3 regions of the Pigmentiphaga litoralis genome follow, and region 3 is predicted to be linked to each of the others. Evidence: predicted binding sites of a transcription regulator. Region 3 holds the regulator's gene; each other region holds the start of a gene.
The links. Region 3 encodes LexA, which represses DNA repair genes until DNA is damaged. Its sites were predicted from a motif close to ACTGTATNNNNATACAGT; they were not measured.
Positions count from the first base shown of each region.

Region 1 (10,355 bases), 3.3 Mb from region 3:
GCAGCGCCTTCAGCGCTTCTGCGTTCAGGCGCGTGATCACCTCGGGCGGCGTATTGGCAGGCGCAAGCAGCCCGAACCATTGCGAACTTTCAAAGCCCGGATAGCCCAGTTCCGCCACGGTGGGCAGGTCAGGCAGCACCGGCAAACGTTTGGCCGACCCGACCGCAATCAGACGGATCTTTTGCGCCTGCACGTGGGGCAACAGCCCGGGCGTGCCCGCCGCCGCGGCATCGATGTGCCCCGCCAGCAGATCGGCAATCTGCGCCCCCGTGCCCTTGTACGGCACGTGCGTCACGTCAACCCCCGCGGCGGTCTTCAACATTTCAAATGCCAGATGCCCCGCGCTGCCATTGCCCGCGGACCCATAGTTGAGCGCCCCCGGCTTGGACTTGGCCAGCGTCACGAATTCCGCCAACGTGTTCGCCGGCGTGCCACTGGCGACGGCAAACACCATCGGCAATCGCGCCAGCAACGTGATCGGCGCAAAGTCCTTGTTCACGTCATAGCTCAGGTTGGGCATCGTCGCCGGGTTCACGGCAAACGTGCCCACATGGCCCAGCAGCAACGTGTAGCCATCGGGCCGTGCCCGCGCCACTTCCTGCGTCGCGATCGTGCCCTGCCCGCCGCCCTTGTTCTCCACGACCACGGCCTTGCCCAGCCCCTTCGCCATCTCGGTCGCAATGGCCCGGGCGATCACGTCGGAACTGCCGCCCGGCGCATACGGCACCAGCAAACGGATGGGGCGGCTCGGCTGCCACGTCTGCGCAACAGACGGCGCCGACACGCCGATGGCGGCGGCGGTGATCGCCGTCGCCACGCACCAGAAAGGAATGCGGCCATGGCTGGCCGTCACGGTTGAAACTTGCACTGTCGTCTCCAGAAAGCACCGGTCGAATCGGTTTGTGCAGTCATTCTCGGGACGGTCGAATATGCTGTAAAGTGCAAAGATTCGATCAACTCTTGTGCAAAACGCGTGAATTTCGATCTCGCCGATTTGCGGGCCTATCTTGCCGTGGCGGACCTGGGCAGCTTTCGGGCCGCGTCCGACGCCATGCATCTGTCCCAATCCGCGCTCTCCCGCCGCGTGGACAAACTGGAAGATGCCCTGGGCGTAAAGCTGTTCCAACGCACCACCCGGCGCGTCGAACTCACCACCATCGGCCGCGGCTTCGTCCCCAAAGCACGCAACGTGCTGAACGAGCTGGAGACGGCCCTGCTCGGCGTACAAGACGTCGCCGAAAAAATCTCGGGCGAAGTCACCATCGCCTGCGTCCCTTCCGCCGTCGCCTACTTCCTGCCCGACGTCATCCGCCAATATCACGCGCGCTACCCCCGCATCCGCATCCGCGTCATCGACGAATCGTCATCAGTCATCCTGACCGCCGTCGCGCGTGGCGAAGCCGACTTCGGACTGACGTACATCGGCACACAAGATGCCGATATCGACTTCCATTCCTTGTTGCGCGAATCGTTCGTCGTGGCCCTGCGCGCCGACCATCCGCTAGCGCGCAAACGCAAGCTGTCCTGGGCCGACCTGACCGGCCACGACTTCATCAGCCTGGCGCAAGGCAGCGGCAACCGTTTTCTGGTGGACCAGGCGCTCGCCAACAGCCCGCATCGGCCCAGATGGTTCTGCGAAGTGCAGCACGTGCCGGCGCTGGTGAGTCTGGTCGAGGCAGGGGTGGGAATCGGCGTCGTGCCGCAACTGGCCATGCCGCCCAAGGGGCATGCCACGCTGGCGACCGTGCCCTTGGTGAATCCGGACGTCAGCCGCGAGATCGGGCTGATACACCGGCGCGGGCGGGCATTGAGCCCGGTCGCGCAGTTGTTGTTTGATTTGTTGGTGGAGATGCGGCGGTGATGTATGGCAGCTGATCCTGTTGCCGCGCTAATACCCGATCGCGTTGCGGATCGCCTTCGAACCCCGCAAAACGTACGCCTGCTTCGCTGCTACTTGTGGCAAATGTTGCACGATCCGCCGCCCTCGTCCTCGCCATACAAATCATCGATGTCGATCGGTTCGTCCCATTGGCGCAAGGGATTCACGGGACGACGGGCCTTCTCTCGTTCTAAGCGAACTTCGTAGTCCTTCTTGATCTGTATGACTCGTGCCGGCTTTTCAAGCTCGGTCAAGGCCTCGCCTTGCGTCCACGTGAACGGCGAACCACTGTCCAGAGCGGTCTTTTCGTAGCTCTTAGCTTCCTCATACGCGTCGGGATGCAGTTCGCGCAGGCGCACCCATTCGATCTTCTGCTGGAAGAAGCAAAACGTGCAACCCGATCGGCTACGCCAATCATAGTACCTAGGCATACCCACGCCCGAGGATTCCAGAATCTCGATGACACCTGGCTTGTCTATGCCGGCCTCGCGGAATGGGAGTAAAACCTTGAGATTGGCCTGCTTTGCGGAATACCCCTCGCGGTAGTCCTCGTCGGAGCGAATCGCGACATACGAAAACACATTATCGCCTGCCGCAAGCATTGGCCGCACATACTGCTCGAACGGTGCGAGTTTCAGCTGCCGCGTGCACCACCGCGTTTGGGGCGAAGGCAAGAAATTACCGTACTCACGCAGCCAAAAATCAAAGTCGCGCCGCGGGTTCAGTCTGAGAATTGGCTTACCGAGATAGCCCTCGAGACGACCCAGGAACTCATATACCTCGGGTAGCTCCTTGCCGGTGTCGGTGAAGAAGTACTCGAACTCCACCTCGGGCATGGTCTGCCGCACGTGCACCGCCAGTGCAGCGCTATCACGCCCGCCTGACAAACCCAATACATGGCGTTCAGCCATTGTTCAATTCCTTTTCGTACAAGGCCGAACTGGCCTTGGCCAACGCGGCGAACAGCAGGTCGCCCTTCAGTCCCAGTTTCTCAAGACGGCTGAGCACGTCCAATGCGGCCTCTTCGACGACTCGCTTGTCGCGGCTCGCCAATTCAAAGGTCTTAGTTATCACCACGGAGACGCCGCCGGTTCCCACCACCACGGAGATCGCTTCGCGGCCGAGTGCACGGCCTTGAACATTTACAAGGGCTTCCGCCCGGCGGAAGGCCAGCGCCAGATCGGAGACGGCCAATAAAGCACTGTCGATGTCGAGATCGGTCCAGTCACGTGGCGGCTTGTTCGCCGCCAAGCTCAGAATGCCCTCGATCGCCTCGAGGGAGCCGTCTCGCTTCATCAAACGAGATGCAAAACTTTGGAGACGAAGATCGGCGCCCAGCTTCGAAATTGGCGCTGCGCGTTCGCGCAGTTCTAAGTCCTCACCTTCGTTTGTATCGAGCGCCTCGGCCATTGCCCTATCGACCCGCTGGAGCATCTGCGGATACGCATCGAGCAGCTCCTTCAACAGCAGCTCGATCATTGGCCCAACCTCGATCATTGGGACGCCGAGCGTCGTTGGCAGATCAATCATCAGAAGACGGTTGGGATCACTTGCACGCAGCAAAATATCGCGCACCGACTTTGCTTGTTTCGACACGTTGTGGGTGCGTTTGGCCCAAGCCGGCAAAGTAAACACCAGTTTGACAAGACCACGTGAAACGTCGAGAGGCGAGTGCCCAGCAGGCGGGAAACCACAGGCATTCAGCGCTGCCGCGATCGATTTAAGAGCGACGGCATGATTACTGTCTTTGTCGACCCAACGCAAATTAAAGCGGCGCGCATCTTGCAGAAGTTCATCTGCATCGACATCGGTCAATTTTGGCTCGAACATGCCGTCGCGGTAAACAGCGATATGATCGGAATGAGTTAGCGCGAACACAAGTAGCAAGACCGGCATTAAGCCAGCTTTGACGCCATGCGGTGCTTTACCCCAAGTATCATAGATCTCGGTAGCCGTAAGCCCCTTGATGCCGCCATCAACAATTAACTGTTTAGTCGCATTCCAAAGGCCGTACATGCACGCTTTGTCGTTTGGAAGGGGGGCCTTAAAACCCCAGGCATTTTCGCCGACTGCTCCGTGCAGTCCCGGCTCAGACAAAACTGTTTCATATAAACCGCGTTCAGCGGGGAAGCCTTCAATGCCTAGATGTTGTTGGTCGCCATTGTTGACCATTCGGTGCATGAGATCGCGTCGAGCTTTAACGCTGTTGGTGGACAACACGTCTCGATTGATCAGCTCACTCCAGACCTTCGGGCCCTCCGCGAATCGTGTGTTCGCCATATCAGAGGTCAGCGCGGCAAGACTTTTTACTCTTTCAGCCTTCTCTCCAAGTACCCATTGAGCCTTTGCAACCGCTTCGCGCAACGACTCTTCAAGCGCGCCTTTGACGGCCAACAGTCGAGCCGCTACTTCACGCCTTGCCACCGAGTCGCCATCGAGTTCGGGGCTCGTTTCTTCGACGATTCGCAGCGATAATAGTTCTGCCCCGAGGTCCGCAATAAGCTGGTAGTTAGGCGGCACTCCAAATACTACAGCCTTGTCTCCGTCTTTCTCCAAAGCGGCGAGTTTCGCTATCCCGTCTTGCTGGACCGATTGACGGTCGGGTAGCACCAAGGCAAAACGCCCAAACTCTCCCCCCTCGCCGGTATAGTTTTCGGCAAGGCGCTCGGCTTCTTGCAAGGTATGCAGGGAAACGCCCATCCACCGAAACGAGCCTGTCTGATGATAGTGCTGTTTGGCGACTACAGGATGCAAATTTGCCATCCCGGTCAAGACGGCGGTATCGACACCCACAAAGCTAGAACGCGCCTTTGCAACCGCTTGGTCTATATCAAAGTCGCTGCCCTCAAACACGGTCCACGAGGCGATGTGCTTCCTAAAGACCGCAACGCGCCAATGGCTCAGTTTTTCGAGTGCCGCAAGTACTTTTTTCTCAGGCGTTCCCGGGATGGCAGTGCGCAGCACGTCCTCAGTCGCCAGCAATCCAGATGTTCCACGGAAGATATCGATTAAAGCAAGAACCTTGGCCAGCGCCAACTCAACAACGTCAGCACCCTTGGCCTCGGCGCGCTCGACTGCTTCAACTGCTTGTGCCCAGCGATGGCCATCCGGAGACGCCAAAATCGCATGCTCAAGGTTCGCTCTCAAATAATCCCAGTGACGATCGGGACCGTATGCGGCCCTCCTATCCCACGTCTGCAAGAAATCTTGGAAACCATGCGGTTCGAGCGAAGACAAAAAACCGAAAACGCTGCGCTCATTCTGGCCAAACTGCCGACGAGAAGCAGGGCCGAGCAAGGCAGCTGTGATCGGATGCAGCGGCCAACACTGATCGAGCAGTTGGGTCATGCCCTCACCAACGCTAGGACGGCGATTGGCGATTGCTGCTGCGATGGTACGAGCGGTATCAACACTTAGAGGATGCTTGATGTGGCACTCGATCGCGTTGCCGATCAGTTGCACAACCTCGTCCCCGGAGCCAACAAAGGAAATATCGCCATACCGCCCCTGAATTTTCGCCCATTCCTCGCGTGCTTCAATGCCTAACCGAGAGGCATATTGGCGGAATGACTGGTGCAATAAGCCGACAATGACGAGCTTGCCTTTGCAGTGTCCTGCCTTCTCTGCAAGGTCCTGGAAGAAATGGATATCCTCACCACCGGCCGCGGCAGCTTCTAAGAATTTGCCCATCTCATCTACGAGTAACAGCACACCATCGAAACGACCTTCTTCAGCCAAGCTAACGAGTGTCGTTGTCACTTGGCTTGCTTCATGCGCTGCCGAACAAGGAAGAGCTTTGTCTAAAGCTTTTGCGACCTCGACAGCGATGCTGGCACGCTTACCGACGACCGGCAGAATGAGCCATCCCTTGGAGGAAACCGGAAAAGCCTTAGCAAAGCCCGGCACTTCGTTGGCAAGAATTGCGGTCGCGCGTGTACGTACCCCACTATTCGCCGACAATGCAGATGCCAGAACGACGGCCAAGGACGACTTGCCGCCACCGTAAGGTCCCGTCCATGTAAACGCACGATCTTTAGATCCATTGACTTGCCGACACATAATAGACAGCGCGTTGCAAGCGGTGTTGGTTAGCACATATCCATCGAGTGCGTCAGCCCGCCCAATATCCGCATCAATGCGCACAGAACGGCGATAATGGCGGGCAATCTGAACTGCTTGGCCTACTTGCATTTCCAGGGCTTTACTCATACGACTTTTCCATCATGGCCCGCTTGAAATTGCCGACATCTAATTCGCGCCGGTAGATTTGACGCAGTCCCGAAGTGTCCGACCAATTCAATCTACCTTCCGTTAGACTCGACAGTCCAAAAAGGCGCTCTGCGATCGACTCTTCATCTAGCTTAAATACCCGGCCGGGCGAACCTAGTCCATAAGCAATGGACTCAAAGGTTAAAGAAGTTTCGCCGGGATGATATCGGTCCCAAAAATCAATAAGAGCCCAAGCAAAGAAGGCGTCGGCAAGGGAGGACTTCGGACCACGGCGGAACGAATAGACGCCTCTGCGTTCTTCTTGGATCAGCCCCAATTCGGCGAGCATAGGCTCAGCCGCCTCCTCAACTGAACTAGAGGCCGAGCGCGGCGCGTATCCTCGAACGCAAGTTTCCAGGTCACGTGCAAGCGTCGCATGAGATAGGTTTTTTTTACCCGCAGAGATCGACTGAGCAAACCTCGCCAACGTTGGCATGATCTCGTCGCGCGTGAAGGTCTGCACATTCAGGACATTAAAAAGCCAAAACCATGTACTCGAACGAGTTCCACGCCCAGCGAGACACCAATGTGCATACCACGCCGTCGTTGGGTACTGCGAATACGGGTCGTAACCATCATCCACATAAATTTTGCGCGCAACGTCGTTGATGACGAAGTTTTTCTTCGAAGCTTCTTCACGCATCACTTCACAAGCGAGCGCCCAATGTTTGATGGATGAGACCATGTTTCGACCAACGCCAAAGGTGGCGATAGCCTTCTCATCAGAAAATGTCTCTTTAGAAACGGTCCATCGCGAATCGGCGCAGTCAAAAGCCTTCTTCAACCACATCTGACGAAGCGGAAAGGTTTCGTGCCCAGAAAAGTGGGCTTCGATTTGCGGTTCGTTATAGGCCATAGTTCGAATCATTTGTTGAACTGGAGAGCTAATCCAGTCACTTCACATGCGGACTGGAGACAAGCGCCAGTCTGATTGAATTGATTGTAGCTCGTCCTTAGGTACCTGTATGTATTTACAGTGAGTTCGATTAGTGGAACGCTTAGCCGACAGTAGAACGAGTGATAGGGGGCACTAACGCTGCCTAGCAACAGAGGTTTATAACGCTCGACTATCTCATCCCAGCTGCGATAGCCACATGCTACTCCTTCGCTGTCCAATTCACTACAGGGCATCTGCACGGCGGGACGACGATCCAATTTCTACATTGCAAGGTCATAAAAAATCCGTAGAAATGCGAATCAAATCGGCGTGACCGTAGCTTTTAGGACAGTCAACGCACGAGATTTCAAGCCGAAAAAATTGTTCGGATGTTCAGCAAAACACTGGTAGAGATGAAAAACGCAAGACGTCTTTTTCATCCCAAACCCGACTGGCCCCAGTGGGCCTACTTGAAAGACCAAAAACCGTATTTAGCTAGAGTAATTATTTGTGTCGCTGTCGCACACCGCTTGTCCGCCTAGTTAGCCAGCGTCGCAAGTGGGATAGCGTGGAGCGGGCGACTAACACCGCCGCGCTATCAAACGCAGAAAGGCGTAGCGTCTGTTCAACCAGCGCTTTACGTCTCACGGCCGAATGCTGCGCTCATAGCGTTTCCGCTCAGTGCTTAGCCTTTGACCCGGCAGCACATTCAACCTACAACAAGCGGCATCCCTTGTTGCGGCGACCTCTCAAAATCCACACCAACCAATGCGACGTGTACACCTATAGCTCATTGGCCATTAATGCTGTTGTTCCGCTCGTACAGCGAGTACAACAAATTAGTCAGCTGGAGATTCAGTCTTTCAGAAATTTATCGTAATATTGCTAATTGTAAGCGGATTTCCGCAGAACGAAAGTCTCGCTTTGGCGACACCCGCTAACTTGCAGCCACTTCTTCGCAGTAGAAAAATTGAAACGTTCACCTGAAGTTCTGCAATGAGGTGGGCGCATAGGAAAGGCAGGACCGCGGCGACCAATTTTCCATTGATCTACTTCGAAACGACCTAAGCAATGTTTGCTGGCTCGGCGGTGAGCATAGGCAATGGCGCGCTGTTTGCCGTACGAATGGTATGAACCATTCGCTCGCCTACTGCCCGAGCCTACTACGTGCAGGTTTTGGACGACTGTGCTTGCTGAAGACAACTTACGCATCAGGCCCGCCATCTTTGCGGTTTGTCCCTGTTTTTATCGCTCAAAGAGCGTTTCTATTAGCGCTCGGATGCAAGCTGTGATGCACGGCGTACCGCGACGGTCTAACCGCGGTTCTATCTGTAAGGTTTGGGCCGCAGCCCGACACTCATTTATGCTTATCTCACTGCAATTGGTCTCGCGCGCACGCGACTCCGATGAGCGGTAACGGAGTCAATCCAGTGATCCACGATTTCAGCCACTGTCAGCACGAAACGGAACGGAAAGTATTCGATTTTCTTGAACAAGCGTTGCCGAAGACGACTGATATTATCGTTTACCCGAATATCGAGTTGTACGATAGGTCAAGAGCTCTGTATGTCGAGTGCGACGCAATTGTGGTCACTAGGTCATTTATCGCCGTTGTCGAGCTTAAAGACTGGTTTGGCGAGATCATGGTGGGAGAACCGAAATGGCGTCGTGGCAGCAACTTCGTCGACAGCCCGCATGTCGTCAACAACCGCAAGTGCAAGGTCTTCAAAAGCTATATCCAGCACGTACTGAGCGGTGTTCCCGAACACAAACTGCCATTCGTTCAGTCTGTTGTTGCTCTGACGAATCAGAAAGCTAATGTCGACGGTGCTTCATCGGCTGGCCAGGCGAACTTGAACGGTGGCCTTATCACGCTGGACGGCATCGACGAGCTCGCGCAGTACCTTAAGCGACGCTTGCATTCTCGAGAGGAGCTTGACCGCGTGCTCACCGACAGTCAACTCCACCGTTTAATAGATCAGCTCAATAAAGACAAGCAAGCGGTTAGTGTCAGCTACGAAGACCAAATTCCTGGCTACCGCATCAGGGAAGACCGTGGATCCGCGCCCAACTACATCACCTATGTCGCCGAGCGAAACCCCAACTTCGACAACCGTCTCTATCGTTTACGCGTATTTGGTGAATTGAGCAAAGACGCGGCGACTGCAGAGATTCAGATCCGCAGCTTGAAGGCAGCCGCAGCCCTGCCCCATCACCCTTGCATTCGACCGGTTGCCGCACACCCGAACGACCGCAAGCTCATCGTTGAAGTGTCAGATTGGACAGACACGCACTCGCTCGATGATTTACTGGCAGAACAGGGTCGGCTCGACTGGCGTCGTGCGGCCGCGGTCGTTAGCGATATAGCACAGGCCCTGGATTGTGTTCATGAATCGACAGCTAGTCTCATTCATCGCAACGTCCAACCGCGAAGTATACTTCTTGGTGCAGACGGTCACGCCCAACTAACTGATTTCGATTTAGCCTTCGATCCTGGCGCTGACTTGTCGGTGCTCGGAGCCAACTACGAAGATCACCTTTTTGCGGCCTTTACAGCGCCCGAGCTCCTGCTGGGCCGTACAGACTTCAAATCGGACGTCTACTCGCTAGGTGCAGTGTTTTTCCGTGCACTCGTCGGAAAGAATATCGGCAGCAAAGTCGACCTCGAACATGAACTTGAGCAGGCCCTTCAAGATTCAGCAGGGGGCGAAGAACAGCACGCCCGATTGTGCGAGTTAGTCCAGGGCATGTTGGCTTCAGACCCGTCGGAAAGGCCGAATGCACGCGACGTGGTCGCGACCGTTGCGGTTCTGCTCAACACGATTCCCGACAAGCGCCACGATGTGCTTGAAGAGATGCCCGATTCGCCGGCCTATACCAGCAGGGCCCTCCTTGCCGAAGGTGCGACAGCGCAGGTTTTCCAGGTTGATAACCATGGCGAACTTTTCATCCATAAAATATTTAAGGCGCATGTCGCACGCGACCAAGCCCTACAAGAGCGCGACATATTGCGGCTTGTCGACCGTCTGGATCTGCCTGTGCTCTTTCCGCGGGTTCGACACTTCTCGGAGGTCGCAGGACATCGTTGGTGCCTAGCTACTGACTTAGTTCCAGGCAAATCTATTTGTGAATTGATCAGAGCTGGAACGCGGCCGTCCATGCATCAGTTCCTGAGCGTGGCGCGTGTCTTGTTGTCCGCATTGGCCACCCTACACGCCACGCGTCGGCAAGACACACAAGCAGTCATCCATAACGACCTCACGCCCCACAACGTCTTTGTCGATATGCAGAGTAATGCGGTCGGCATCATTGACTTTGGGTGCGCCTCTG
Region 1 covers NZ_JACCBP010000001.1:4,404,565-4,414,919, reverse strand. Annotated here, with positions in the region: gene HD883_RS20055 (Bug family tripartite tricarboxylate transporter substrate binding protein) at 1-868, opposite strand, end outside; gene HD883_RS20050 (LysR family transcriptional regulator) at 974-1,861, shown strand; gene HD883_RS20045 (phosphoadenosine phosphosulfate reductase family protein) at 1,951-2,790, opposite strand; gene HD883_RS20040 (ATP-binding protein) at 2,783-6,088, opposite strand; gene HD883_RS20035 (DUF4007 family protein) at 6,081-7,004, opposite strand; gene HD883_RS20030 (protein kinase domain-containing protein) at 8,456-10,355, shown strand, end outside.
Region 1: HD883_RS20035 (DUF4007 family protein) is a predicted target of LexA. The motif match lies at 7,109-7,126, and genes of this name have one in related genera.

Region 2 (10,355 bases), 180 kb from region 3:
GTCGCCGTCTTGCCGCGTCTGACCAGGGCGCGGGCCGATAACGGACCCGCGTCTATCCAGGCTAATGAAAATTGCGGCTTTCGGTATTGAGCTTGCCAAGCAGCCCCGACAGATCGACCAGCCGTTTCGCCACCAGGCTGCGGACGCCCTGGTGGCTTTGCCAGATGCCATAGACCCCCAACAATGACGACCCCAGCAGTTCCTTGCGCTGGGCGTCCACCAGGCTGGGCCAGACGATCACATTGACCGGCCCGGTTTCATCTTCCAGGGTGACGAAGATGGTGCCGTGGGCCGTGCCCGGCCGCTGGCGCACGGTCACGATGCCTGCGGCGCGGGCCAGCCTGCCGTCGGGGAACTGGTTCAGCCGGTCGGCTGCCATGAACCCGCGGGTGCCCAGATAGCCGCGCAGCAAGGCCAGCGGATGACGGTTCAGCGTCATTCGCAAGGACTGGTAGTCGGCCACGATCTCTTCGGATTCCGTCGGGGCGGGCAGGTCGGGGGCCGGTTCATGGACGCCGGCGTCGCGCAGCAGGCCCCGTTCGGGCACGCTGTCGACCGCTTCCCACAAGGCCGTGCGCCGGTGGCCCGAAAGCGCCTGCAGCGCATTGGCGGCGGCCAGCGCCTGCAGGCTATGCCGGTCCAGCCCGGCCCGGCGGCCCAGGTCGGTGGTGTCGGTGAACATGCGCTGCCGGCGCACATCCACAATGCGCCGGCCCACGGCTTCGGCCAGCCCCTGGATCTGATTGAGCCCGATCCGCACCGACGGCGGCTGCGTGGCGTTGTCGAGTTTGGCGTCCCAGTCGCTGATGCACACATCGACCGGCAGCACCTTGACCCCATGCCGCTTGGCGTCCTGCACCAGCTGGTAAGGGGAATAAAAGCCCATCGGCTGGCTGTTCAACAGCGCGGTCAGAAAGGCTTCGGGTTCATGGCATTTGAGCCACGAACTGACATACGCCAGTTGCGCGAAGCTGGACGCATGCGATTCCGGAAAGCCATATTCGCCAAACCCTTCGATCTGCCGGAAGATGGCCTCGGCAAAGTCCACGTCATACCCATTGCCCAGCATGCCCGCCATGAGTTTGGTGCGGTGCTTTTCGAGCCCGCCCTTGCGCTTCCAGGCTGCCATCGACCGGCGCAGCTGATCGGCTTCACCCGCCGTATAGCCGCCGGCCAGGATCGCGATCTGCATGACCTGTTCCTGGAAGATCGGCACGCCCAGGGTCCGGGCCAGGGCCTGCTCCACCTGCGGGCTGGGGTACTCGATCGGTTCCAGCCCCTGCCGGCGTTTAAGGTAGGGGTGGACCATGCCGCCCTGGATCGGGCCCGGCCGCACAATGGCCACTTCCACCACCAGGTCGTACAGCCGCCGTGGGCGCAGCCGGGGCAGCATGGTCATCTGCGCGCGAGATTCGATCTGGAACACGCCCATGGTGTCGGCGGCGCAGATCATGTCATAGGTGGCCGTGTCGTCGGCCGGGATCTGGTACATCTCGAGCACGCGGCCGCGCTGCTGCGACACCAGGTCGAGCGCGCGGCGGATGACCGTCAGCATGCCCAGCGCCAGCACGTCGACCTTGAGCAGGCCGACCGCATCCAGGTCGTCCTTGTCCCACTGCACCACGCTGCGGTCGGCCATGGTGGCGTTTTCGATCGGCACCAGCCGCGACAGCTTGCCGCGCGACATGACAAAGCCACCCGGGTGCTGCGACAGATGGCGCGGAAAGCCCATCAGCCTTTCCGACAAGGCGCCCCAGCGCTGCGCATGCAGCGATTCCGGATCGAAGCCACATTCCACGAACCGTTTGTTCAGGCCTGCCTTGCCGTCCCACCACTGGTGGGTCTTGGCCACCTGATCGACCACGGCCAGGTCGACGCCCAGCGCCTTGCCGACATCGCGCAACACGCTGCGCGGCCGATAGCTGATGACCACCGCCGTCAGCGCCGCCCGGTCACGTCCGTATTTGGCGTAGATGTACTGGATCACTTCTTCGCGCCGCTGGTGTTCGAAGTCCACGTCGATGTCGGGCGGCTCGGAACGTTCGCGGCTGATGAAGCGTTCGAACAGCAGTTCGCTTTCCATGGGCGAGACGGCCGTGATCCCCAGGCAGAAGCACACCGCCGAGTTGGCGGCCGACCCCCGGCCCTGGCACAGGATGCGGTGATTGCGGGCGAATTTGACGATGTCATACACCGTCAGGAAATAGGCTTCGTAATTGAGTTCGACGATCAGGTCGAGTTCACGCGTGAGCTGCGCCACCAGCTTGGGGGGCAGGGCCGGTCCGAAACGTTCGTGCGCGCCGGCCCAGGTTTCGCGGCGCAGATAGCTGCCGGGCGTTTCGCCGGGCGGCACCACTTCTTCCGGGTATTCGTACTTGAGTTCGTCGAGCGAAAACGTGCAGCTGTCGGCCACCTTCAGGGTTTCGGCCAGCACGTCCGGTTTGTACAGATTGGCAAGGTGCAGACGCGACCGCACGTGCTGCTCGGCATTCTGCGACAGCGCAAAGCCGCAGTCGGCCACCGGTTTGCCGAGCCGGATGGCGCACATCGTGTCGTGCAGGGGCTTGCGGGATCGCACGTGCATTTCGACCTGCCCGGTGGCCACGATGGGCAGGTCGTGCAGGGCGGCGATCTGTTCCACCACGGCGCGATGCCGGGTGTCTTGCGCGCGGTTCAGCAGGCACAGCCCGAGGCGGCAGCGCCCGGGAAACACGGCAGCTACCCACGCGGCCTGGGCCGACAGCGTGTCGGGATCGATGCCGTAGTCGACCGACAGGATGATCTGGCAATCGGGCAGCCCCCGCAGGTGTGCCAGGTCTGGCGGAGGCGACGTGAAGTCGTTGGCAATAACCAGGTAGCTGCCCTTGTCGGCGCGCGTGCGGGCCAGGGTGATCAGTTCGCACAGGTTGCCGTAGCCATTGCGGTTCTGGGCCAGCGCCACCAGCGACAACGCGGGCGTGCCGTCGGGCTTGGTCAGGGTGAACTGGCTGCCGACGATGAGCTTGATCGGTGTTTCGGGATCCTTGGCCTGCACATGCGCGCGCACGACACCGGCAAGCGAACATTCGTCGGTCACTGCCAATGCCGAATAGCCCAGGGCAGCCGCGCGCATGACCAGTTCTTCGGGGTGCGAGGCGCCGCGCAGGAACGAGAAATTCGACAGGCTCTGCAGCTCGGCATAGGCCGGCAGCATGGGCGTGAACAAGGAGGCCTGCGCGCTCATGCGAACAACCCGTGCAGGAACCAGCGGATGTCGTCGTCGACCCGTTCGCGGTAGATCCAGTAGCGGACCTGGTTATCGGATTCGGCAATGAAGTAGTCGCGCGAAGCCGGGGCGTCGTCCCACCAGCCGGTTTCGAGCCGGTCGGGACCGCGCAGCATCTTCAGGCGTGACCCGTACACGGGCCGGTGCTGCTGCATGACCAATGCAATCGGTTGTTCGAGCAGCCAGAAGGGCCGGTCGGCAGCAGGCGCCACGGGCGCCGGCCTGGCCTTGGGCTGCGGCGCCGGCTGCCAGCCATTGGCGATTTCCGGCCGGTGATCCGCCTTGGGCAGCGGCTGCAGTACCTTGTCGGCACCCAGGCGCGCCGTCAGCAATTCCAATAGCCGGTTGTGATCGGCGGGCGTGCCGCCCGGCTCGGGAAACAAGGATTCGGACGGCAGGGTACGCGCCGCGACGTCGGGCGCCGACAGGGTGACCGCGATCACGGGCGCCGTCAGCACCAGCTGCGCCAGTTTTTCTTTCAGCAGCCGCACCAGATGTTCGGGATGCCAGGCGGGTTCGGCCAGCGAGATCTGCAGCAGGGTCGGCGGGATGGCATGCCGGCCCCGTTCATGATCCAGGGCAAGTTCTATTCGCGCCACCGCCAGGTGCTGCGCGACCAGCCACCCCGTCATCTGCTGGATCAGGCGATGGGCAACGAACAGCACCGCATCGGCATGGTCGATCCGTTCGATCAGTTCCAGCTTGGCCTGGAAGGTGGAGGGCGCCACGACCCAGTCGAACAGTTCGGGCGCCGCGCCCATGGCCCGATCCAGCGCCACGCTGATGTCCTTGCCGCAGCGGCGTTGCAGGCCGGCCCGCGGCAATTTGGCCAGTGCACCCAGGGTGCGGCAGCCGATGCCTTCCAGCCAGTCCAGATGCGGCCGGGCGGGCGGCAGAAGGTGGCACGACAGGCCGTCCATGCGTCTGGCCAGGGACGGTTGGCGCAGCATGCGTCGATGGCCGCGGCGCGGCGCGCGCGCCATGAGCCAGGCCCCCTGCGCGGTGGGCGCCATGCCCAGCTGCGCATGGAAACCCAGCAGCGCCATGGACTGCCGGATGCGCCGGCAGATGCCCCGCGGCCCGCCAAAGGCGAGCAGGCTGGCGCTGACATCGAGCAGCAGGCTGTCGTCGGCGGCCATGGCCACTTCGGGGGTGTACTGCAGCAGGCACAAGGCGATGTCGTTCAGGGCCGACGCTTCGCGCACCGGGTCGCGGTCGAGCAGCGTGGCTTCGGGCGCGATCGTGGACACGCCGCCCCGGCGCATGCCGGGACGCACCCCCATGGCGGCGGCGGACGGCGTCATGGCGCGCACCTTGTCGTGGTCGAGGATCACCTGCCCGTGGGCAGGCGACTCAGACCAGCTCGGGCACAACACGTCGAGGCTGAGGCGCGTCAGGTACACGCTGATCCACAAGCGCATCGTCGGACTCGATAGAGGATGTGACCGGCAGGCCAGGGACCGCCGGGGTGGCCGCCGTTGCAAGAACCGGGGTGGCAGGAACCGGGGTGGCAGGAACCGTGGCCGGCGCCTTGACGCCGAAGCTGGGCGCGCCCAGAGTCACGAACAGGGGCCGGTCGTGGCTGGGGCCGCGGCGCTTGACGATGTCGATCCGCACCTGATCCCCCGCGGGTTGCAGCAGCAGGCGCAAGGGAGAGGGCGACGCGTCCTGGGCGACCTTGGCGGGGCGGAACAGAAAGAAGAGGGTGTCGGCGGACTGGGCGGCCAGGTGCAGGCGGCGCAGCGATTCGGGACGGATCTGCGGTTGCCAATAGAGCAGGGCGCCGCAACTGCCGTTCTTGAGCACCTGTTCGGCCGCCCACAAGGCATCGGCCGTGCGGTCGGGCTTGAGCCACAGCAATTGCGACGACGACAGCCCCCACGCGCTCCAGCTGGCGACCTGGGGAATGAAGGGCGGCTGCAGCAGCACAATGCGCCGCTGCGGCGGCAGGGTATTGAGCACCGGCTGCAGCAGCCGCAGTTCGCCAATGCCCGGTTGCGAAACGAGCAGGTCGACCAGGGTACCCATGGGCCAGCCGCCGCCCGGCAGTTCGGCCGACAGGGCGTCATGCCCGGTGGGCAGGCAGGGCTGCCCGGACCGCGCCAGTTGCGAACCGCGCCACAAGGACGGGTGCAGGCTTTCGGGGGACGGCGCCGCGGGCGACGGCGCGGGCTGCAACGGCGCGGGCTGCGGCGGTGCTGCCTGCACCGAGGCCGGCTGTCCCTGAGGCGATTGCGGCGCAGGCGTGAGCGGTAACTGCAACGATGGCGACGCTGCGGCAGGCCGCAAGGCAGCCCCCCGGCTGGAGGCACCCGGGCGGACGGACGGCGGGTGTGCAAGAATCTGCATGACGGGCTCCAACCAAGAAAAGACTGTACAAATATACAGTGTTTCGCGGCGGGCCGGCAATGTGGTTCTGTAAGAGATGCTCAAGCCTGAGTCCGTTTGTTATCGGTGCCTTGCCATCCTTTCGCCAGGGTGCATGAGGTTGCTAAGATGCGTTGCGCCCCCTGATTCCCTACCTTCCCAATGTCTGGAGATCCCAAATGACCCTCAACGTCGCCGTTCTTGTCGGCAGCCTGCGCAAAGGCTCCTACACCCGCATGCTGGCCCACGCCCTGGCTGACGTGGCTCCAGACACCCTGAAGCTGTCCATTGTCGAGATCGGCGATTTGCCGCTCTACAACGAAGACCTGGACGGCGATGCGGCGCCCGCGGCATGGACCCGGTTCCGCAAGGAAGTGCAGGCAGCCGACGCCGTCATGTTCCTGACGCCGGAATACAACCGCTCGGTGCCGGCCGCGCTCAAGAACGCCATCGACGTGGGCTCGCGGCCTTACGGCGGCAGTTCCTGGAGTGGCCGTCCGGGCGCCGTGATCAGCTGCTCGCCGGGCGGCATCGGCGGCTTCGGCGCCAACCACCATCTGCGCCAGTCGCTGGTCTTTCTGGACGTGCCCGTCATGCAGCAACCCGAAGCCTACCTGGGCGGCGTCAACAAGTTCTTTGACGACCAGGGCAAGGTCACCAACGAAGACACCCGCAAGTTCCTGACGACGATCATGACAACCTTCGCCAAGTGGGCCGAGACCAACCGCAAGCGTTGAGTCGTCGGCGCTGACAGGGGGAGACCGCATGATCCGATCCGAAACCGTGCACGGCAGGCTGGGCGCAGGCCTGGCCGGCCTGGCGCTCAGCGTCGGCCTGGCCGATGCGTCCGCCCAGGCGCCGCCTGCGCCGGCCGTCCCCCTGTACCAGGAATCCAAGGACTGGATCCTGGCATGCGACAACACCCGGTTCTGCGAAGCCAAGGGTTTCAGCGACGCCGAGTCGGCCGCCATGCGGATCTCGCGCGGCGCAGGCCCGACGGGCACCCTGACCGTCGAGATCGATGTACCAGATACCGCCGAATCGCCCGATGTCACGGCCTTCCGGCTTGACGGACGGCGGCTCGACCTGAAAACCATTGCCTGGGCGCCCGATGACGCGACCGGCCTGGGCCAGGCCACCCTGGTCACGGCCGACGACGATTCCGCCTACCGCCTGCTGCGCCGCATCCGCGATGGGCGGGTGCTCAGTTTGGGCGACACCCGAAGCGCGCCCGCCGTGCCCTTGCATGGTCTGTCCACCGCGCTCAAGGTCATGGACGACGTCCAGTCCCGCTCCGGCAACGAAACGGCCTTGACCCAGCCGGGCCATGGCGGCGCCGCGGCGCTGGCCGCCGCACCCGCCGCGCCCGCCCTGCGCGGTGCGCCACCGCCGCCCGCCATTCCCGCTGCCGAGGCGCGAGCGTTGGCCGCCGGTGTCCGCCAGGCCATGCGCGGCGGCGACGCGCTGGCCGCCTGCGATGCCCGCGCGCCCAGCGACATTGCCGTCGCACTGACCAGTACCGAAGCCCTGGTGATGGCGGAATGCGCCCGCGCGTCCTACCAGAGCAGCTACGTGGTCTTTCGTGTGCCGCGCGCCGACCCGGCTGCGGCGCAGGTGGTGACGCTGGCCCTGCCACCCGGTCTCGAAGCCGGGGCGCCAGCGCGTTCGCCAGCACCGTCTGTCGTAATGGCTGGGCCTGCTTCCGGGGGGGCATCTCCATCCGGGGCTGCCTCGTCTTCTGGCGCTGCACCTTCCTCAACTAACGCAGCCAGGACAGGCAACACAGCCGCCGGCGCCACCCTGCAACTGGCCAACGCGACCTCCGACCGGATGCAGGCGGTCCCCGTCGCCCTGGCTCCCACGGCGTCCGCCGACCCGGTAGGCCGCATGACCGAGCCTACCTACAACCCCCGCACCGCCACGCTGGCATCCGTATCGAAAGGGCGGGGACTGGCCGATTGCGGCATTCGTGCCGAATGGCGGTTCGACGGGCAGGAATTCATGCCGTCGGCGTATCGCCAGCAGATCCGCTGCGGCGGCGGCGCGCCCGGAGACTGGCCGACACTGTGGCGTACCCGGTGATCTGAGTCCGCCACGGCCGCCTGTCTGCGTTGCCTGGCCGACGCTGCCAGTCCCCTTAGCCCGAGGCCTGACCCGTTCCCCGACGCCTGACTCGTTGCCCGACGCCTGACCCGTTTCCGACCTCATCTTCCGACCCGTCATGCTCTATTTGCCCCCACCTGTCCGGCGGCGTGTCGAATCCCTGGCCGCCAATCTGCTGCAACCGTCCGACGGCCCGCAGGTCGATTTTGCGGCGCCAGCGGGCGAACCCGCACTGGTCACCCCGGACTCGGTCTCGTGGCAGGTTTTCAAGAACCCCGCCACGCTGTTCATCGGCGGCGTAGCGGCGGTGATCCTGGAACTGGCGGAACCCCGGGTGCGCACGGGAGTGTGGGAACACACTTCCTTCCGTCAGCAGCCGATGGCGCGCCTGCAACGCACCGGACTGGCCGCCATGATGACCGTCTACGGCGCCCGCACGCAGACCGAAAAAATGATCGCCCACGTAGTGCGCCTGCACGGCGCGGTCCAGGGCGTCACGCCCGCTGGCACGCCTTACCGGGCCACCGATACCGACCTGCTCGACTGGGTGCAGGCCACGGCCAGCTTCGGGTTCCTGAATGCGTACCACGTGTATGCGCGGGCACTCACTCCCGGCGATCGCGATCGTTTCTATGCTGAAGGCGCTGCGGCCGCAAGACTCTATGGCGCCACGGGCGCGCCGATGTCGGAGGCCGAGCAGCAGGCGCAATTCGCCGCCATGGCGCCGCGCCTGGAAGCTTCCCCCATCGTGCAGGAATTCCTCACCATCATTGCGCGGGTGCCGGTGCTGCCGACGCCCTTGCGACGCCTGCAGTCCGTGATGGTGCGCGCCGCGATCGACCTCGTGCCGGCAACCATCCGGCAGACCTTGCAGCTGGAATCGACCGGTGGGCTCACGGCTGGGCAACGGTGGCTGGTGACCCGCGCCGCCCGGGCCGCGGATCGCCTGCCCTTACGCTCCGGCCCCGCTGTGCAGTCCTGCCGGCGCCTGGGCCTGCCCGACGACTATCTGTACCGCCGCCGTCAGGCCCGCAGCGCCCCATAGGCCGGTCCGAACCGGTACTGGCTGGTGCCGCTGCGTTTCGCTTCGTACATGGCAATGTCGGCCGTGCGCAGCAGGCTGGACGGGGATGCGTCGCTACCCGCTTCATAAATGGCAATGCCTGCGCTGGCGCTCATGTTGATCTGATGCGCGCCCAGCACGATAGGCACGCCCAGGGCCGACAGCAACGTGCCGGCCAGCGCGCTCAGGTTCTCCTTGTCCACCAGGCCTTCGGCCACCAGCACGAATTCGTCACCCGCGAGCCGGAAGACCTGGCTGCCTTCGCCGGCCCGGTCACGCAGACGGCGGGCGACTTCCTTCAGCACCATGTCGCCTTGCTCATGACCCAGGGTGTCGTTGACGGCCTTGAAGCCGTCCAGATCCAGGAACACCACGGCCACCGATCCACCGGTCGCATCGGCGCGCGACAGGGCTTGTGGCAGGTGTTCCTGAAAGGCGCGCCGGTTGGGCACGCCGGTCAGCACGTCTTCACGGGCTTCGACTTCGCGCGCCAGTTCGCGCACGTGCCGCTCGGTCACGTCGTGCGCCATGCAGTAGTAGCCTGCCAACCGGTTGTCGACCGCGTTCGGAATCAGGGTCACGGCGGTGTACGACGTCGACCCGTCCGCCATGGGCTGCGCGATCTCCAGCGACACACGGTCATCGTCACCCACGGCGGCCAGGGCCTGACGGATCTGCTGCGTGGCGGCAGGATCCATGACGTCTTCGATCGGATGGCCGATCAATCGCTGCGGATCCTTGCCCAACATCGACCGGTGCTTTTCGTTGGCATATTGATAGCGCAGGTCGGCATCGAAGTACGCCACCAGCGCCGGCACGTTGTCACTCACCATCCGCAGCTGGTCGTTGGCGTGCTGCAGTTCGCGGGTGCGCGCTTCAATGCGGCTTTCCAGGCTCTGCTGCAAGGCCAGCAAGGCAGCCTGCGCTTCGACGCGTTGCTGGATGTCGTCAACGATGGAAATGAAATACAGCGCCGTCCCGTCGACCGACCGGCGGGCGGCCACTGTCAGGTTGACCCAGATCACTTCGCCCGTCTTGCGGATATAACGCTTGTCGATCGTGTAGCGATCCACGTCGCCGCGCACCAGTTCCTGCAGACGATCCAGGTCGATATCGAGATCACCCGGATGCGTGATGTCCTGGAAGGTCAGATGCGCCAGTTCTTCGTGGCCATAGCCCACGATGCGGCACAACGAATCGTTCACCTCGATCCACCTGCCATCCAGTCCGATCAATGCAATGCCGACCGCCGCGCCTTCGAATACCGAACGGAATCGCGCTTCGCCATCCAGGTCGCGCAAGGCGGAGATGTCCCCCCGACGGCTGTCGATCAGGGCTTCCCGTTGATGCAGTTCGTGGCTGACCAGCAGCGCGGCCTGGCTCAGACAGCCAATGTCCGCTTCGTCGAACTCACGGGGTTCCCAGCCCACCGCGCACACGGTGCCCAGCGCCAATCCTTTCAGGCTGCGGATCGCGACGCCCGCATAACTGCGAATGCCAGGCGTGCCGGTCACCAGCGGGTTGTCAAAGAAGCGATCATCGATCAGCGTGTCGGGA
Region 2 covers NZ_JACCBP010000001.1:1,235,805-1,246,159, reverse strand. Annotated here, with positions in the region: gene HD883_RS05530 (error-prone DNA polymerase) at 62-3,223, opposite strand; gene HD883_RS05525 (Y-family DNA polymerase) at 3,220-4,686, opposite strand; gene imuA (translesion DNA synthesis-associated protein ImuA) at 4,619-5,443, opposite strand; gene HD883_RS05515 (NADPH-dependent FMN reductase) at 5,812-6,369, shown strand; gene HD883_RS05510 (DUF1176 domain-containing protein) at 6,398-7,714, shown strand; gene HD883_RS05505 (oxygenase MpaB family protein) at 7,854-8,780, shown strand; gene HD883_RS05500 (diguanylate cyclase domain-containing protein) at 8,759-10,355, opposite strand, start outside.
Region 2: imuA (translesion DNA synthesis-associated protein ImuA) is a predicted target of LexA. The motif match lies at 5,637-5,654, and genes of this name have one in related genera.

Region 3 (10,355 bases):
CGGTGCGCAAGTTCAACGTGCCGCATGAATTTTCGGAAGCGGCGCTGGCCCAGGCCGCCAAGCTGCCGAACGAAGTGCGCCGCGGCGATCTGGCGGGCCGTATCGACCTGCGAGACGTGCCGCTGATCACGATCGACGGCGAAGACGCCCGCGACTTTGACGATGCCGTGTATTGCGAGCCCGTCGAGCTGGGTACCGGCACGCGCAAGCGTCCGGGCTGGCGCCTGATTGTGGCCATTGCCGACGTCGCCAACTACGTGGTGCCGGGCAATGCGCTGGACGTGGACGCGCTGGAGCGGTCGACCAGCGTGTACTTCCCGCGCCGCGTGATCCCGATGCTGCCCGAAAAGCTGTCGAACGGCCTGTGTTCCCTGAACGAACATGTGGACCGCTTGGTGCTGGTGTGCGACATGGTCATTCCGGCGACCGGGTCCAAGGCCGGCACGGTGCAGGCCTATCAGTTCTATAACGCCGTCATGCACTCGCATTCGCGCACCACGTACAACGAGGTCTGGAGCGCCTTGCAGATGCCGCACGGCCCGGCGGCGCGCAAGCACGAACATGTGCTGCCGCAGATCGGCAACCTGTACCAGTTGTTCCTGGTCTTCCAGGAGGCCCGCAAGGCCCGTGGCGCGATCGATTTCGACACGGTCGAAACGAAGATCGTCTGCAACGAAGTGGGCCGCATCGAAAGCATCGTTCCGTATGTGCGCAATGACGCGCACAAGGTGATCGAAGAGTGCATGCTGGCCGCCAACACCTGCGCGGCCGACTTCATGGACCGCAGCAAGCATCCTGGCCTGTTCCGGATCCATGAAGGCCCGACGCCCGAAAAGCTGGCGTCTCTGCGTCAGTTCCTGAAGACGCTGGGCCTGTCGCTGGGGGGCGGCGAAAAGCCGACCGCAGCCGATTATTCGGCGCTGCTGGCCAGCACCAAGGGCCGCCCCGACGCGCCCCTGCTGCAGACCATGTGCCTGCGGTCCATGCAGCAGGCCATGTACAGCCCCGACAACGCAGGCCACTTCGGCCTGTCGTATCCGGCCTATGCCCACTTCACGTCGCCGATCCGCCGCTATCCCGACTTGCTCACGCACCGCGTGATCAAGGCGCTGCTGCAGGCCAAGCGGTATGTGCCGCAGGCGCTGGACGGTGCCGCACCGGTGGTGGCCGAAAGCATCAAGGAACACGAACATGCCCTGTGGGAAAAGCTGGGTCTGTTCTGCTCGAGCAACGAGCGCCGAGCCGACGACGCCTCGCGCGATGTCGAAGCATGGCTGAAGTGCTGGTTCGTCCGCGAAAAGGTGGGCGACGTCTTCAGCGGCACCGTGACCGGTGTGGCCACCTTTGGCGTGTTCGTCACGCTGGACGACCTGCATGTGGAAGGTCTGGTGCACGTGTCGGAACTGGGCGCCGAGTACTTCCAGTTCAACGATTCGCTGCACGAACTGCGGGGAGAGCGGACCGGCATGCGCTATCGCCTGACCGACAAGGTGCAGGTGCAGGTGGCGCGTGTGGACCTGGAAGCGCGCCGCATCGAGTTCAAGCTTGTGAAGGGCGTGAGCTACGAAGGCATCCGCAAGGCGCTGGCCCGGGACGACAAGCCTGCCGACGAGGACACCCGTCCCGCGCGCAAGGCAGCGGCTCCGAAGCCGGCCGGCCTGAAAGGCCAGACGCTGAAAGCGGCGCGCCGCCCGTCGGATGACGGCAGTTCTGCCAAGCCCGGCAAGCGGGCATCGGGCAACAAGCGGACCGCGCGCAAGCGTCATTGATGCCAGGGCCCCGCCTTAGGGCGGGGTTTTTGGTTTAATAGCGGTGAACGGCGCTGCCTGAGCAGCGCCGCATGTTTTTCAGGAATCAAGATATGGCAGCCAGCCAGATACTGATCGGGTTCCATGCGGTGTCGGCGCGTTTGCGCTTTGCCCCGGAATCGATCAAGGAACTTTACGTCGAAGCCATGCGCCGGGATCGCCGCATGCTCGCCCTTATTGAACAGGCGCAGGCCGCCGGCAAGTCGGCGCGCGCGGTCGGCATGGAACGGCTTGAAGGCCTCGCCAAGGGCCAGCGTCACCAGGGCGTTGTGGCCCTGGCCGACTCGCTGGAATTGGCGATGGACATCGACGAAGTGCTCGATGACGCGACCGAACCCGCCTTTGTGCTGGTGCTGGACGGCGTGACCGATCCGCACAACCTGGGCGCCTGCCTGCGGACCGCCGACGGCGCCGGCGTGCAGGCCGTGATCGCGCCGCGCGATCGCGCCGTGGGCATCAACGCCACCGTGCAACGCGTGGCGTGCGGCGCTGCCGACACGGTGCCTTACCTGACCGTCACGAACCTGGCCCGCACGTTGCGTGCGCTGAAGGAACGTGGCGTGTGGGTCGTGGGTACGGACGACGAAGCAGAAAAGTCGATTCATGATATCGACGCGTCGCAGCCCATTGCCTGGGTGCTTGGCGCCGAAGGCGAGGGCATGCGCCGCCTGACGCGTGAAACGTGCGACGAACTCGTGAACATCCCGATGGCGGGGTCGATCGAAAGCTTGAACGTCAGCGTGGCGTCGGCGGTCTGCATGTATGAAACCGTGCGTCAACGCGCGGCCAAGAAGGCAGCGAAGTAGGGCGGAGGGGGGCAAATGCATTTCGGCAGCGACAACATGGCGGGGGCGTCGGCTCCGGTGCTGGAGGCCGTGATGGCCGCGAACGAAGGCGCCGTGTCGTCGTACGGGAACGATCCGTGGTGCGACGCGGCCCGTGCGCAGCTTGCCGGCATCTTTGACCATGACGTGAAAGTGTTCTTTGCGAGCACTGGCACGGTGGCCAATTCCCTGGCCCTGGCTGCCCTGGTGCCGCCCTGGGGCGCGGTGCTTTGCCACCGGCAGGCCCATGTCCTCATGGACGAATCCAGTGCCCCCGAATTCTTTACCGGCGGTGCGCGCCTGGTGACCTTGCCGGGCGATGCCCCCAAGGTCACGGCGGCGTCCTTGCGCCGCGGCCTGCGCGTTGCGCCGCATGCGCCGCACAACGTCGTGCCCCGCGCACTGACGCTGACGCAGGCCAATGAAAACGGCCTGGTCTATACCCCCGACGAACTGGCCGAGATCGGCGCCACCGCGCGCCAACTGGGCCTGAAGATCCACATGGACGGCGCGCGGTTTGCCAACGCGCTGGCCTCCTTGAACTGCGCGCCTGCCGACATCACGTGGAAGGCAGGGGTGGACGTGTTGTGTCTGGGCGCGTCCAAGAACGGCGCGCTGATGGCCGAGGCCATCGTGTTCTTTGACGAGGCGGCAGCCGTCGATTTCGACTACCGGCTGAAACGCGCGGGCCAGATGGCAGCCAAGGGTCGTTTCTTTGGCGCGCAATTTGCGGGTTGGTTGACCGACGACCATTGGCTGACCTTGGCGCGCCATGCCAACGCCATGGCAACACAGTTGTCCGACGGCCTGGCTGCCGTGCCGGGTGTCGAGTTGGTCTGGCCGACGCAAGCCAATGAGGTGTTCACGATCGTTCCGGCGCTGATGGCGGAACGGCTGCGGGCCGAGGGTGCGGTGTTCTATGACTGGACGCCAGATGCGCTGCCTGACGGCCGGGACATTGCTGAAGACCAGGCCTATGTCAGGTGGGTGTGTTCGTTCAACACGCGCCAGGAAGAGGTCGACGAACTGCTGGCGCGCGCACGCGCGAGTTAGCGGGGGGGGGCACGCAGGCGCGGCGTCGCTGAGGGCGCGAACTGCGCCCCGGCGCTCGGCGCTCAGGCGCTCAGGACGCGACTCGGCGCTCAGGCGGCAACGCGGTGCTCAGGCCCCTAACCGAGCTCGGGCGCTCTGGTGCTCGGGCTATCAGGCCACGAAGCGTGTCATGCCCTTCGGGGGTCGGCAGAACGAGTACAGCGCCAGGTCGGCCTGCGTGGCCAGTTCGATGGCCAGCGCGCTGGGCGCTGAAATCGTCGTCAATGCCGGGTAGCCCATCCGCGCGCATTTGCGAACCAGTTCATAACTTGCCCGGCTCGACATGGCCACGAAGCCTTCGGGCACGGTGCCCCCGTCGGCTTCTTGCGCAAGCCAGCCGATCAGCTTGTCGAGCGCGTTATGTCGACCGACATCTTCCATGACCTTGTACAACGTGCCATCGGGCAGCGCCCAGGCGGCAGCATGCACGCCGCCCGTCACCTGGTTCAGCGGCTGGTGGTCGGGCAGGGCCGACATCGCGGCCATGACGGTGTCCAGGGACAGGCCACGCGTCCAGGCTGGCCGCGTGACAGGCCCGCTATGCAGATCGAGCGCAGCCAGGCTGTCGATGCCGCACAGGCCGCAACCGGTGCGCCCGGCCAGTGAGCGGCGGCGGTCTTTCAGCCGGGCGAATTCGGCGGACCCGATGGTCAGGTGGACTTCGATGCCCAGCGGACTGCCCTGCAGTTCGATATCGCGGCACGCATCGATGCCATCCAGAATGCCTTCCGACAACGCGAAGCCCAGCGCGAACGCTTCCAGATCCGCCGGGGTCGCCATCATCACCGCATGCGAAATGCCGTTGAACACCAAGGCAATCGCGGTCTCTTCAGCAACGACGACATCGATGGCCGTATCGGCATCGGGTGTCGCGCGTCGAGCCGCTACGGCGCGGGACGTCGGCACGGTGGTCAGGTCACCATAGGCGGCCTGGCCATCGGCACGGTCGGTTCGGCCGCCGGCGCCCGGCGCAAAGGCACAGGCTTGCAGGTCCACCGAAAGGGGAGGGCTCGCCATCGTCAAGGCTGCTGCAGGGCCTGGCGGCCTGCGGGCGTGATCGTGATGTTCCAGACACCGTCCGTCTGTTCGACGCGGACCCAGCCCGGGCCGCGGCGGTTGCCGAAGCCGTCGCCCATCAATGCCAGCGCGCGCAAGACGACGCTCGCGCGTTCGCCCAGGCGTTTGGACAGCCTGGGAAGGGAAACGCCCGTGGGGTATTCCTGCAGGATGGCGAGTAGGGCTTCAGGCGAGGGTGTCTGCATCGGTGGTCGACGTCGAGTCGCTCCGGGCGTGGGCATGATGCGGCGTCAGCATGACCGGGATGGATTTCGAAGTTGGAGTGCGCGCCTGGTCGGCAAAGCTCGACAGGGGCACCAGGCCGTTCGTCTCGGGATAGTAGCTTGCGATACAGCCTCGCGGAATGGCGTATTCCACGAGGAGAAAACGGTCCACGCGACGCGTCTTGCCATCGGTATCGATGCTGGTCAGGTCGACCCAGTCGCCCGCCTTCATGCCCAGCGCGCGAATGTCGTCGGCATGGATGAACACCACGCGGCGATGACCATAGACGCCGCGATAGCGGTCGTTCATGCCATAGATGGTGGTGTTGTACTGGTCGTGCGAGCGGACGGTGGCCAGGTTGAACACCAGGGCGTCTGTCTGCTGGCGCGCCTGATGGATCGGCAGGTCGCGCGGGATCGGTTGCGCAAAGAAATTGGCCTTGCCGGTGGGGGTGTTCCACACCCGTTCGGACGCGGTGTTGCGCAGCCGGAAACCGCCCGGGTGACGCAGCTTGTCGTTGAAGCCGGCAAAATCATCGAACACCTGTTCGATCAACACGCGGATGCGGTCGTAGTCTTCGATCAGGCCGAGCCAGTCGATCCGGCTATCGGGCAGCGTGGCCTTGGCCATGCGCGCAACGATCGCGGGTTCGGACAGCAGGTGGTCGGACGCCGGCGGATTGATGCCCGACGACAGGTGCACCATGCTCATGGAATCTTCGACCGTGACGCCCTGTGCGCCGCCCGCCTGCATATCGATTTCGGTACGTCCCAGGCAAGGCAGGATCAACGCGTCCTTGCCGTGCACCAGGTGGCTGCGGTTCAGCTTGGTCGACACGTGCACGGTCAGCGCGCATTGGCGCAGCGCGGCTTCGGTGACGGCGGTATCGGGCGTGGCGCTGGCAAAGTTGCCCCCCATGCCGATAAACACGCTGGCCTTGCCGTCGCGCATGGCTTCGATCGCCGCGATCGTGTCGAAGCCGGCCGCACGCGGGGTCTGGATGCCAAACACGGCGTCGAGGCGATCCAGGAATGCCTGCGAGGGCTGTTCATAGATGCCCATGGTGCGGTCACCCTGCACGTTGCTATGCCCGCGCACCGGGCAGGCGCCGGCACCTGGCCGGCCAATGTGCCCGCGCAGCAGCAACAGGTTGGTGATCATCTGGATCGTGGCCACCGAGTGCTTGTGCTGCGTGATGCCCATGCCCCAGCACGCGATCACGGCCTTGGCGGCGATGTAGGTGTCGCCCGTGGCGCGCAGCTGGGCCTCGGGCAGGCCCGCTTCCGCTTCGATCGTTTCCCAGCTTTCCGCACGAACGTCGGCCACGAACGCGTCGAACCCGTTGGTATGTTCGGCGATGAACGCGGTATCGAGCACGCGCGGTTGACCGGAAGCCACAGCCGCGTCATCGGCCTCGATCACATGCTTGATGATGCCTTTGATCGCGGCCAGGTCGCCGCCGATCCGCAACTGGTGGTAGTCGGTGCTGATGAAGTTGGAGCCGAGTCCCAGCATGGCCATCGGGCTTTGCGGGTTGGCGAACCGTTCAAGCCCGCGTTCACGCAGGGGATTGAACGACACGATGCGCGCGCCGCGTTTGGCGGCGTCGCGCAGTTCGCCCAGCATGCGCGGATGGTTGGTGCCCGGGTTCTGGCCAAAGATGAAGATGGCGTCGGCGCGCTCGAAGTCGTCTAGCGTGACGGTGCCTTTGCCGACGCCAATGCTGGACCGCAGGCCGGTCCCGCTTGGCTCGTGGCACATGTTCGAACAATCGGGAAAGTTGTTGGTGCCAAATTCGCGCACGAACAGCTGATACAGAAATGCAGCCTCGTTGCTGGTCCGGCCCGACGTGTAGAAGATGGCCTGATCCGGATCGGGCAGGGCACGCAGGTGCCGGCCGATTGTGGCAAAGGCATCGTCCCAGCTGATCGGCACGTAGGTGTCCGTGGCGGCGTCGTAGGCCAGCGGCTCGGTCAGGCGGCCCTGGTCTTCCAGGAAGAAGTCGCTTTCCTGCAGCAGCGACGCGACGGGATGCTTCCTGAAGAAGTCGGCCGTTGCGCGGCGCGATGTGGCTTCGGCGGCCACTGCCTTGACCCCGTTTTCACAGAACTCGAAGGTCGACGCGTGATCGCGGTCCGGCCAGGCGCACCCTGGGCAATCGAAGCCGTCGGGCTGATTGGCCGACAGCATGGTCTTCGCGCCCTTGGCCGCAATGCCATGGCCCAACAATTGGGTAGCGACGCTTTTGAGTGCGCCCCAGCCGCCGGCCGGGTGGCGATAAAACTCGATCTTCTGGGTTTTCATGAGGGTGCCTGTAGTTGCGCTGCGTGGCCCGGACGTCACATGCCTGGGAAGAAGCCCGGCGGCACGGTATGGCCAGCAACCTCACATGTTAACGAATTGGCTGGGAGAACTGGCAAATTCCCCTGCGGCCATGTCGTCTGGCCATGCGGTGCGGCCCCGTCTGGCCCAAAGGAACGGGCCAAAAAAAAGCGACCCGCGGGGTCGCCCTGTAGTACTGACACGTGCCGTGCTGACTCGTTCAGTGCTGACTCGTTCCGTACGAGATCAGTTCATCAAACGGCCGACACCGGGCTTGCCTGGCACGGCAGGCGTGTCGGGCGTGCGGCGACGCTGTTTGAAGGGCCAGGGGCTGCGGTTGGGCGCGGAGGCCGATCCGGAACCAGAACCGGACCCGGCAGCCTGCGCGAGAGGCTCGGCCGCGGCAAGGGAGGCGGTCGACGCGGCGGCCGCTGCAGCAGCCGATGCTGCCGACGCAGCAAGATTGGCCGCGATGTGGATCAGCGACGTGCGCAGTGACCCACGGACTTCAGGCACCGGACGGGCAGCCTTCTGGTTGGCGAGCAAGGCCTTGGCAATCCCGCTTGCCGGCGGGGTTTGCCGCGTGCGCAGGCGGACCTGCGGGGCAGGCAGGCTCAGGCTGATGACCGGATGCGCGTGGGGCCGGGCAGGGTCGATCCGCTGCAGGTGGACCGTATCGCCAATGGGTGACTTGACCTGCAGCTGCAATGGCGCGGCCGACACGGCCGAGGCAGGCAATTGATCGTGACTCTGACCTGCGCTGAACAGGAAGACCGGGCAGCGCGACAGACGACCCGCGAGTTGCAAGGTGCGGATGACGTTGGCGTCGGCCGCGGCCAACGGCGGCATCCAGACCACGACTGCGCCGAAGATCGCGTCCTGCAGGTCGGCTTCGATCGACGCCATGCCTTCGAGCGGCGACGCGCTGCGAACAATGCGGACATGGTTCAGGTCGATGCCGTACTGGATCAGCGTCGGTGCATACGACAGGTAGGCGGGCACCAGCAGCGCCACCGTACGGCCGGTTTGCGTCAGTTGCCGCAGGCAGGGTGCCAGCAGGCGCAGTTCCCCCGCGCCATTGCGCGGGATCAGGATCTGCGTTACGCCGGCCGCAGGCCAGCCACCGTCGGGCAGGGCGGCGTCGAGCGTTGCAAAGCCGCTGTGTATGCCAGGGCGAGTCACGGTCATGGTCAATCTCCGGTTAGTGGAGGATGCCGGCGCGGATGAGACCGACGGCAATGCCTTCCACAGCAAAATCGTCGCGGTCCCGGCTGACTTCGATAGGCTGGAAGTCGGGGTTTTCAGGCAGCAGTTGCAGGCCCGCGGAGGTGTGTTTGAGGCGTTTGACGGTCACCTCGTCGCCCAGGCGGGCCACGATGATCTGGCCGTCGCGGGCCTCGGTCGTTTTCTTGACGGCGAGCAGATCGCCTTCCAGGATGCCGGCGTCACGCATGCTGAGCCCGCGCACTTTCAGGAGGTAATCCGGACGCATCGAAAAGAGGGCTTCGTCGACGCCTATGCTCTTGTCGATATGTTCGGCGGCAAGAATCGGGCTACCTGCCGCGACACGTCCGACCAGGGGCAACATCAGTTGGGCAAGCGCCGCGGGCAAGGCAAGCGGTTCCGCGACGGGTTCGTTGACCAGCCGGATGCCGCGCGACGTACCCGCCGCGAGTTCGATCACGCCCTTGCGTGCCAGGGCTTTCAGGTGTTCTTCGGCGGCGTTGGGCGAACGAAAGCCCAGCTGCTTGGCGATTTCGGCACGGGTGGGCGGGAAACCGGTAAGGCGGATGGCCTGACGGATCAGGTCGAGAATTTCTTGCTGACGGGCAGTAAGCTTGGGCATGGTTGCTCCGCAAAGGCCGCTGTAGCGGTAAGGACTAGCGGTACTGACTGACGTTGCTGACTGACGGTACTGGCTAGCGGTGAAGCTGGAAGACCGACGCTGCTCTGTACGTTTATCCAGTAGCTGTATTTTTATACAGTGTTTCGCTTTGCGCAAGCAAAAGCTGGGCTGAACCGTCCGGCCCGAGCCGGCGGCGCAACAACCAGGCGGGCGGGCGGCCCCTGTCTCGCGCAGGTTTCGCTGTCCTGCCACGCGTCTCTTGCTTTCTTGCCGCGGGTCAGTGATAATCATTGGCTAACTTTTGTGCAAGCGGTTTTCTGTCTAGCGCAAAGCATTGAGCGCGGGCAGCAACAAGCACCCGTAGCATTCAGCACCCGCAGCATTCAGCACTACCTTTTTTTTGGCGCGGATCGATGATCCCGCGCCACCGTCGGCGCCCAGATGCGCCGCTCCGATCCCGCAAAGTGTCTGCGTTATCGATCTTCGAAGCTTGAAGATCGGTCAACCATGGATCGGATTTAACCCTTGTCCGCCTACAGACGCTGGCGGACTAACTCTCTTCGAAAGAAGGGTATCCACAAGGAGCTTCGATGCGTCACTACGAAGTGGTATTTATTGTTCACCCGGACCAGAGCGAACAGGTTCCGGCCATGGTCGAGCGTTACAAGACGCTGATTACCGGCCAAGAAGGCGTCATTCACCGCCTGGAAGATTGGGGCCGCCGCCAACTGGCATACCCGATCCAGAAGCTCGTGAAGGCGCACTACGTGTGCATGAACATCGAGTGCAATCAAGCTACGCTCGACGAACTTGAACACGCTTTCCGCTACAACGACGCCGTGCTGCGTCACCTGGTCGTGAAGCTGAAGAAAGCTGAAACCGCTCCGTCGCCGATGATGAAGATCGTCGAGCGCGAAGAGGCTCGCAAGGTTTCTTCCGAACCCGCCCAAGCCGAGGCTTGAGCGCAGGTTCCACACCGGAACACAGGTCGATGTCCATTCCCTGGGCAACGCGTTGAACCGGGTTCAACTGACGGCGGAAGTCGTCGAGTGCAAGCCTCTCAGGTACACCCCCGCCGGGATTCCGGTGCTGGAACTGATGCTTGCGCATGAATCCGAAGTCATGGAGGGCGGCAGAGCACGCCGCGTCGACATGACCGTCAGCGCACTGGCCATTGGCGAT
Region 3 covers NZ_JACCBP010000001.1:1,058,995-1,069,349, reverse strand. Annotated here, with positions in the region: gene rnr (ribonuclease R) at 1-1,769, shown strand, start outside; gene rlmB (23S rRNA (guanosine(2251)-2'-O)-methyltransferase RlmB) at 1,862-2,614, shown strand; gene HD883_RS04695 (threonine aldolase family protein) at 2,630-3,685, shown strand; gene fdhD (formate dehydrogenase accessory sulfurtransferase FdhD) at 3,836-4,741, opposite strand; gene HD883_RS04685 (hypothetical protein) at 4,744-4,986, opposite strand; gene HD883_RS04680 (FdhF/YdeP family oxidoreductase) at 4,967-7,309, opposite strand; gene HD883_RS04675 (hypothetical protein) at 7,574-8,515, opposite strand; gene lexA (transcriptional repressor LexA) at 8,529-9,173, opposite strand; gene rpsF (30S ribosomal protein S6) at 9,764-10,135, shown strand; gene priB (primosomal replication protein N) at 10,188-10,355, shown strand, end outside.